Regions from separate parts of the Lactiplantibacillus sp. 30.2.29 genome, predicted to be linked through region 3. Evidence: predicted binding sites of a transcription regulator. Region 3 holds the regulator's gene; each other region holds the start of a gene.
What was found. Region 3 encodes LexA, which represses DNA repair genes until DNA is damaged. Its sites were predicted from a motif close to CNAACANNTGTTNG; they were not measured.
Positions count from the first base shown of each region.

Region 1 (3,200 bases), on a different contig from region 3:
AGCGCCGCGCAATTTCGTGCGCACCAGAAGGCTTGATACTCGTTTGAAAAATGTCAGCTGTTCGCTTCACAATGTCCGTCAGATCAGCAACTTCGTAATAGGCCATATGTTCAACGATTCCAAACCGATCCCGTAACGGCGCGGACAACATTCCAGCACGAGTCGTTGCACCAATCAACGTGAATGGTGGTAACGGAAAGTGGACCGGATGTGCGGTGGGCCCTTGACCGACAACGATGTCGACAAAAAAGTCTTCCATCGCAGAGTACAGCATTTCTTCCACGATTTTAGGCAATCGATGAATCTCATCAATAAATAAGATATCACCAGGTTGTAATTCGTTCAAGAGTGCGACTAAATCACCTGGTTTTTCAATAGCTGGGCCGCTGGTCGTCCGAATATTGACCTGCATTTCATTAGCAATCACCATCGCTAACGTTGTCTTTCCAAGACCGGGCGGGCCATATAGTAGGACGTGGTCTAATGATTCTTCACGCTTACGAGCAGCCTCAATATATACGCTCAACTCATGTTTGACGCGGTCCTGACCAATATACTGGGCTAACGTTTGCGGACGTAGCGATTTTTCTAACGACGCTTCTTCGTCATTGGCCTTATCACCAGATAATAACTTGTCATCGTCCATTCGTTACCCCTCCTATCTACTTCTTCATCAACAATCGTAACCCTTCACTCAACAAGGCATTCGTATCGGATGCGTGAGTTTGGCTGAAGGTTTCTAACTTCTTCGTCACTTTTTTGACGTCCGCTTTGGAGTAGCCGAGTGCTTCCAGTGCAGCCAAGGCATCCGCCAGCGCGCCGTCAACTGCCGGCGCTTCAACATCTAACGCAGTTTGACCCGTCACATCAACGTTCAAGTCATTTAATTTACCTTTTAAATCTAAAACAATTTGTTGGGCGGTCTTCTTGCCGACCCCTGGGAAACTCGTTAAATAAGTCACGTTCTCTTGATTGATGGCTTGAATCAGGCCAGCATGGTCATTATTGGCTAAAATCGCCAAGGCCGACTTTGGGCCAATTCCGGAAACACCGAGTAGCTTCTCGAATAAGGCTTTTTCGTCCGCGTCAAAGAAGCCAAACAGGCTCATGCCATTATCACTCACGGCTTGATGGATATACATTTTAACGTCAGTTTGCCCCACTTGGTAACGGTAAGGATTAGCCGTCAACACCTTGTAACCGATGCCGCTAACTTCAATTACCACATACCCGGGGGTCACATCGGTCACTTGACCGAGAAAATATTCATACACAGGGAAAACTCCTTTAAATAAAACGTATGTTTGCTTGCTAAATTGTACCACATTACACGTTCTAACGTGTAGTATTAGTTGGGTTGATGTGGCTCAACCCACTGGCAGTTCCTCATTTCTGTATTTTACTAGCAATCTAATCGTTAGTGTCCTGACGCTTTGTGCTAATAATTATTTGTCATGAATTATGATTAAAGCATGCCAGTTTTTAAGTTCAAGGGCTACCAGCAGAGGCCCGCTGGAAACAGTGCGAATTAGCGTAAACTTTCAGTTGTAGCTGCGTCCTATTCCGGCTTCCAGACATTTCTGACAACGCTGGAACGCGATGGACACAGATTTAAGCCGACAACCCACGTCTTAAATGCTGGTCTTCCACTAACCAAGCAAAAAACGCTTGCTAAGTGGAATTTCATCGCTGAGCATTGTCAGAAGCGCCTTCCAGCCGGGGATGGTATTCGAAAGGCAGACATGTGCGGACTCAACTTTTTGTTGGATTAGTTGTTGGTTCCTTAGTACACGTTCATTTTGATATTCAACTGTCAGACTGGTTCTAATAATTGCTATACTTTTTACCCATACTTTAAGTCATCTGACCAGTAGCTTGATTGAACTTGTAAGAATCTTCTCTAGTCGTTTTAGATAGCAAAGTCTCGAATTATAAACGAAAGCAATGGTTTTCAGACAATCTTTTCATTACTCTGACGACGTAAAGCATCATCAATATCGACTAAAAGCTTGCTCGAAGGACCTGTCTCCTAATATGCTGTAATCAATTGTACCCAGATAGGTGGCCGTTCATCCGCCATTCGAGCGGGTTCCCGACTGGAGGGGCCGGCTGACAATGCTCAGTAGCCAAATTATTCTTAGTCGGAAGTGGGCTTCTTCCGGCTTAGAATAAGACTCGTATTTGAAATTGCGCAGTGGTTTTCTGCGTGAGTTCAAATCGACGTCGGCTTACGTTCCAGCAATTGTCAGCCGGCCCCGGAAGTCGGAATAAGGCGCGCATCGGCTGACGAACAGTAGGCCAACCAACTGGCATGTTTTAATCATAATTCACGACAGCTCAACTCACACAATCTATTTTCGCACCCTTACACCATGCATAAATGCTTGCCGGCATTCGGTCATCGTGCTATGCTCAGAACCTTAGGAGGAATTATCGATATGCAAATCAAGCCATTTACGGCGCTATTGCCGACCGCATCCGGTCTAACTAAAATTCAAACCGCTACCACTGACTGGAACGCTGATGATCAGCACGTTCAACCTGGTGAAAGCTATTACTGGTATGAATTGACGCACAATGGTATTCACCAGTGGCGGTTAATCGCAAGCTGGCCAGTTGACCAAACAGTGACAACAATGGTGCCCGGTACCATCAATACCGTCCTGTACCAGCAACAACCAGTTATCGAGATGCTCATTGATGACTGGGTCGGTCATTTCGCACCAGTTGTTGAAGTCACCGACCCCCAAAACGTGACGCACCGGTTGTGGCAGATTACCGAGTCCGAAGTGAACGCTGACATTACCGCTGCAATGGCCCCAGTCACACCACAAAAGACCTGGTTGACCACAGTGAGCACGCCGCTCGTCATGTTGGTGGCGACCACGGAATGGCAGAAATTCCCAGAGGCACCCACAATCCCTGAGCAGCTAATTGCGATGGCAACCGCTTAAGTTATCTTAGCCACGATTCGCTTCATTTATCCAAATACAACTGGCCTAAGTATCTTTGACTGGGCCACCTGAACGGCCTGCGCTGGAATCTTGCTGAATTCCAGCGCAGGCCGTTTTTATGAATTCTCGTCGCAATCCATCATTCAATCAATAAATCCCCCAAAAATAAAAGAGTGGGTGGCTACCCAACACACTGTTCAAAACATGTGTCAGTCATGCCACCCACTTGCTTAAATTACAAAATTA
Region 1 covers NZ_JAGYGU010000013.1:66,985-70,184, reverse strand. The annotation lists gene ruvB (Holliday junction branch migration DNA helicase RuvB) at 1-646, opposite strand, end outside; gene ruvA (Holliday junction branch migration protein RuvA) at 663-1,274, opposite strand; gene KGF65_RS08825 (DUF1015 family protein) at 2,439-2,954, shown strand.
Region 1: the regulator LexA is predicted to act here: its motif matches at 1,294-1,307, upstream of ruvA (Holliday junction branch migration protein RuvA).

Region 2 (3,200 bases), on a different contig from region 3:
TCACCACTAACCTGCGTTAAGCTAGTACAACATGTTATTTTAACATGAAAACGCTGAATTTCCTACACCCCAACCAGTCTCTAGTCCTCACTCAAATCTAATTTTAGCGAATTCTCATTAAATTGCAATTTTTATGTCTCGTCATCTGGCTGGTCATTCGACTGGTGTTGCTGGTGCCACTGACGAATTGCAGCCAGCCGTTGTTGCCAGGCTTTCTCTTGTCCTTGGCTGGTTGGCTCGTAATAATGATGCGTACTCAACTCGGCTGGCATCGTCGTCATGGTCGTTAATTTATCGGCCGTATCATGTGCATATTGATAATCGGAACCATAACCTAAATCTTTCATTAATTTTGTGGGCGCATTACGAATCTGTAATGGCACTGGCAAATTCCCCGTCGCCTTGATGTCAGCTTGTGCGGCTGATTTCGCTGCATACAGCGCATTGGATTTTGGCGCGAGCGCCAAATAAGTGACTGCTTCGGTCAGGTTGACGTCACACTCTGGCATCCCAATCATCTGGCAGGCTTGAAAGACCGCGACCGTCAGCGGCAAGGCTTGCCGGTCCGCCAGGCCAATATCTTCACTGGCAAATCGAATCAGCCGGCGCGCAATGTATAATGGATCCTCACCACCTGCGAGCATCCGCATCAGCCAGTAAATGGCAGCATCCACGTCACTATTCCGCATCGATTTATGCAAGGCAGAAATGATATTATAGTGTTCCTCATCATGCTTGTCGTAGCGCAATGACTTGGTATTGATCAGCTGTGATAATCCAGCCGTGGTGATCGTCACGTTTTGTCCATCACGGTCACCATTGAGCACGGCCATTTCTAACGTGTTGAGTGCCATGCGGGCATCCCCGTTCGCGAATTCCGCAATTAACTGGAGCGTATCAGGTTGCAGATGGATGGTTAAATCTGGAAACCCATTCGGATTGTCCAGTGCGCCCTGCAAGACTGCCACCAATGCGTCCGTCGTTAAGGCTTTTAAGACTAACACTTTACACCGTGAGAGTAACGCCGCGTTGATCTCAAACGATGGATTTTCAGTTGTCGCCCCAATTAGGGTGATACTTCCCCGTTCAACATACGGTAGAAAAGCGTCTTGTTGGGCTTTATTGAACCGATGAATTTCATCAATGAATACGATCGTCTTTTCACCAAAATCGCGGTTGGCTTCGGCCTCATCCATAATTTCACGAATCGCCTTGATGCCACTAGTGACCGCGCTAAACGTAATAAAATGCGACTGTGTCTGCTGGGCAATGATTTCAGCCAAGGTCGTCTTACCGACCCCGGGTGGTCCCCAGAAAATCAGCGACGGTAACTGGTCTTCAGCAATCAGCTGCCGCAATAGTTTACCTGGGCCTAATAAATGGTCTTGGCCTTTGAAGCCATCCAAGTTCACTGGCCGAACCCGATAGGCCAATGGACTCGCGCTGGCCTTGTCGGGATTAAATAATGATTCTTGCCGCATGGCAATCCCTACTTTCACGAGAATACTTAGTTCTATTTTAACGCAAACGTATGTTCTTAGCCACTAAAACCCTCGTTTAATCAAACTTGCACTCGTTTTGATAAAATTCATCTCACGACAAAACAAAAAACTGCGACCAACAATCAAAATTGTCAGTCACAGTTCATTTCAATTAGCTAAACTTTATTGTTCTTCGTACCAACTGTAATGGAACAAGCCTTCACGGTCAGTCCGTTCGTAGGTGTGGGCACCGAAGTAATCCCGTTGTGCTTGTAACAAGTTAGCAGGTAAAACTTCTGCACGGTATGAGTCATAGTATGACAATGCCGCACTGAATGAAGGTACTGGTACACCAGCTTGGATGGCAAGACTCAATACTTCACGAGTTGATTGTTGATACTTAGCTGCGATTTCAGCAAAGTAGTCGTCCATCAACAAGTTATTTAAATCTGGCTTCTTATCAAATGCATCGGTGATGTTTTGTAAGAATTGGGCACGGATAATGCAGCCGGCACGCCAGATTTGAGCAAGTTCACCGAACTTCAGATCCCAGTTATAGTGTTCAGAAGCAAACCGTAATTGTTCGAAGCCTTGCGCATAACTCATGATTTTACTGAAGTAGAGCGCTTGACGAATCTTTTCAACCAATTCTTCCTTGGCTGGTAATTTAACGTCAGCAGTTGGGCCAGCTAACTTCTTAGAAGCAGCAACCCGTTCGTTCTTCATCATTGAGATGTAACGTGCATAAACGGCTTCAGTAATTACTGATTGTGGGACTTGGATGTTCAACGCATCTTCGGAACTCCACTTACCAGTCCCCTTGTTGTTCCCACGGTCTAAGATCATGTCAACGATTGGCTTAGTCTTGTCTTCGCCTAAATCATCTTTACGTGACAAGATATCAGCGGTGATTTCGATCAAGTAGCTGCTTAATTCGCCCTTGTTCCAATCAGTAAAGATATCGGACATTTCGTCAACCGATAACCCAGCAACGTTACGCATAATGTTGTAAGATTCGTCGATTAATTCTTCGTCCCCGTATTCGATACCGTTGTGGACCATCTTGACGTAGTGACCAGCACCATTCGGGCCGATGTAAGTGACGCAAGGTGCGCCGTCTTGAGGGGCCTTAGCAGAGATCTTTTCCAAGATTGGGGCAACTAAGTCATAAGCTTCCTTTTGGCCACCAGGCATCAATGATGGGCCTTGTAAGGCGCCTAATTCACCACCGGAAACACCCATGCCGATGAAGTTGATTCCTGATTTGTCCAAACGAGCGTTACGAGCCATCGTGTCGTTAAAGTTGGTGTTCCCACCATCAATTAAGACATCGCCCTTATCTAGTAATGGTAATAATTCATCAATCACAGCATCAGTTGGCTTACCAGCTTTGACCATCATGATGATTCGACGTGGTGTTTCAAGTGAAGCGACAAAGTCTTCAATCTTGTAACTTGGAACGAGTTGCTTGTCAGCGTGGTCCTTAACGACCTTTTCAGTCTTAGAACCCGTCCGGTTAAAAATCGCAACTTTGTAGCCGCGGCTTTCGATGTTCAACGCCAGGTTTTTACCCATGACGGCCATCCCAATGACACCAATTTGTGGTTTTTCATTACTCATTAGTTTATTGCCTCCCAATTTTTAATACGCAACTATCGTACCAGAAAAAGTGTTCTTTATAAAGTAAATGACCGCAAATTTCAAAATTAATTTCATATA
Region 2 covers NZ_JAGYGU010000023.1:30,509-33,708, forward strand. The annotation lists gene KGF65_RS12460 (replication-associated recombination protein A) at 132-1,481, opposite strand; gene gndA (NADP-dependent phosphogluconate dehydrogenase) at 1,665-3,101, opposite strand.
Region 2: the regulator LexA is predicted to act here: its motif matches at 1,525-1,538, upstream of KGF65_RS12460 (replication-associated recombination protein A).

Region 3 (3,200 bases):
AATTCAGTTTTATGGCTAAGGAAGAATTATTTAAAAATCCAGTCTTGCGGTTCATCCTGGTTCATGCCAATGCGTTTCCAGTCAACCGGAAACACCCCGGGCCGTCCGCCATCAAGACGCCCGTCAAATTTTTGCGAAGCGGCAAATTATCACTGATTATGTACCCTTCAGGAACGCGCCACTCGCAAGAATTAAAAGGCGGTGCGACCGTGATTGCCAAGATGGCGGGTGTGCCACTCGTTCCAACCGTTTATCAAGGCCCATTGACCTTCAAGCAACTGTTTAGTCGCCAACAAGTCACCGTACGCTTCGGCGAACCAATTTACGTTGACCGTAAGCTCAAACTCGATGATGCCGGTCAAAAACAAATTGAAACACAAATGTTAACGGCGTTTGATGACTTGGATCGGCAAATTGATCCATCCTTCAAATACGTTGATCCTGCTAGTACCAAGAAATAGGTCTAGCCATCAAAAAAGTGTCGGTTGCAACTTGCGACCGGCACTTTTTTGAATGCTTACTTTTTATCGTTTTTAGAAGCAGCCTTCATCGAGTTCAACATCTGATGAAGCTTCTTTTCGGATGGGCGCTGACCCATTTGCATCATCATGCTCCGAAGCATTTCTTCGCTAATCGGCGGGTTTTGCTTCAAGTAGTTTTGCATATAGTGTCGCGCACCAAAGAAACCACCGGTTAAACCGACCAATACACCGATCACGACGATTAAAATCCAAATTCCAGTAGACACAGTCATTCCCCTCCCTTATTACAGTCTTCATTAAACTAGTCTACACAAATTAATAATAAAAGAAAAGGAAAATTTGTCAGTTGGCAAATTTTCCTGAAATCGGTTAATCATCCCGGAGACCGCGATCACGTTGAACCTGGCGGACCTTTTCTGGGGTAACTTCCTTACCGTCCTTATCATAGACCTGAAGCATTTCGACTTGTTGCCGAAACCCAGCCCGGAATTCTTTTAAATATTTTTCGCGTAACTCTTGTCGTTCCGCTTCTTCTAACTCGGTGAGCCCTTCAGCTTTCGCCTTATGAGCCAACTCATTGATCCGAGCGATTAATTCTTTTGAAATCAAAGCAGCAGCTCCCTTCATCAAAGCAATATACACGAAAATGGACACTAAATCAATTAATTGTGTTTGTCAACCGAACATTTGTTTGAAAGCTGGCAAACGCTATGCTACAATTGGTTTAACCATTAATGACAAAAAAATGAGGTGCCAAGATGAGTAAAACATCGGAAAGCAAACAAATGGCCGTTCTCCGTTTTATTTATGAACGCGTCAATGAAAAAGGATATCCGCCAACCGTACGTGAAATTGGCGAAGCCGTTGACTTATCTTCGACTTCCACCGTTCACGGACATATTTCACGGCTTGAAAAGAAAGGGTTAATTCAAAAGGACCCGACTAAGCCGCGAGCAATCGAAGTCACGCCCGCTGGTTTTGAAGCCCTCGGAGTCGAAACAACGCCCCACCAGATTCCAGTGCTTGGAACCGTTACTGCCGGCCAGCCAATTCTCGCAGTCCAAGAAGCAACCGACTATTTTCCAATTCCAAAGGAACTCGAATCATTCGGCGGCGATCTGTTTATGCTGACGATTCGCGGTGAAAGTATGATCAACATTGGCATCATGAACGGTGACCAAGTCATCGTTCGCCGTCAAAGCTCGGCTGACAACGGGGACATCATCATTGCGATGACCGACGAGAACGAAGCCACTTGCAAGCGATTCTTCAAAGAAGCGAACCATTACCGCCTACAACCAGAAAATGATACGATGGCGCCAATTATTTTAAATAACGTCTCCGTATTAGGTAAAGTTGTGGGACTCTACCGCGATATGCTCTATCAATAAACACTAATTTAAGGTGGCCTTGTGCCACCTTTTTTATTTTTCAGTCAAACAATCACCACTTCGGAGACGTTTAATTGTAGGTCGTGCCAATTAATCTGGGCGATACGGCTGATTCCACTTTCCGGCCCCGCTACAAACCAGTACAAGTCATGGGTCATGTGATGATTTTGGCATTGCACTGGCTGCCAAAGATAAAATATTTGAATTCCACCGGAACTGGCCGATAGTTCAATGGTATAATGATTATACTATTTCAAACATTGGGAGTTGGTTACATGTTGTTCCTAGCCATTATGGGCTTGATTGTTTTTCTATTAGCATTATTTTCCGTGATTTACGCACGTCAAACCGGTGGTGGTTGGAAGTTTCTGACAGTCGTAACGGTTCTGAGCGCGGTGGTCACCATCTATGCGGTGATCAAATTGCCATACTGGCCTTATAACCAGTCACACGCCGCAACCACCAGCCAAACTGCTTCGAGTTCGACAAGCAGTTCAAGCACGAGTAAGTCTAAAACGACGAGTTTAAGTTCCTCACAAGTTGTTTTCAACGAAGGTAGCGCCAAGCGTGAGGCTGCCACGACTAAGTTGAATGAAGAAAACATTCTCAAACAGTTGCAGGAAAATTATAAGTCAATTGGTACCGTCGCCTTCACGAAAGCCACTAAGACATATACGATTACTCCAACTGGTAAAAAATACGTCAAATCGTTAAAAACGATCAAATCGTATCCTGATGAAAACCAGAAGGCCATCACGACAATCACTTCCAATTTCAAGTCCCTATCCAAGTCGCTTAAAAAGAATTTAGCTGCTGGCTATACGATTCAACTTTTGCAGCCAGATACGACGGATAAGACCTTGTTGAGTGTCAAAGATGGTGTCATTATCGCTAATAATTTCAAATAACAAAAAGCACTTGTCCTAGCCATCTTGCTAGTAACAAGTGCTTTTTTGTTAGGCCTCACGATCCAAGTACTGGCGTTGCTCATCCTTCTGACCAGTCAAGACGAATCGATGAGGATCATCGGCCACATCGATGGTCTGGTCATCCGCGCGCCAAGCTAACTGTCCCTTGAACAGCTTTTCGTACTCGGACACGCTGACCCGTTGTCGGCGTGCTAACCGTTGTGGTAACCCAACATCCAAGCCGGCTTCGTAATCTGGTTGCAACTCACCCGTGAAGAATTCGCCTTCAGCCCCGGAACCATAGCTGAATAAGCCTAGGCGGTCACCGGCCTTTAATTTGTCATCAGTCAGCAATTGTGACAACAAACTCAAATACAGTGAGCCGGTGTATAAGTTACCCACCTGTCGATTTAGTTGCC
Region 3 covers NZ_JAGYGU010000022.1:48,313-51,512, reverse strand. The annotation lists gene KGF65_RS12315 (1-acyl-sn-glycerol-3-phosphate acyltransferase) at 1-461, shown strand, start outside; gene KGF65_RS12310 (YneF family protein) at 518-754, opposite strand; gene KGF65_RS12305 (DUF896 domain-containing protein) at 852-1,109, opposite strand; gene lexA (transcriptional repressor LexA) at 1,241-1,873, shown strand; gene KGF65_RS12295 (hypothetical protein) at 2,149-2,781, shown strand; gene KGF65_RS12290 (hydroxymethylglutaryl-CoA synthase) at 2,830-3,200, opposite strand, start outside.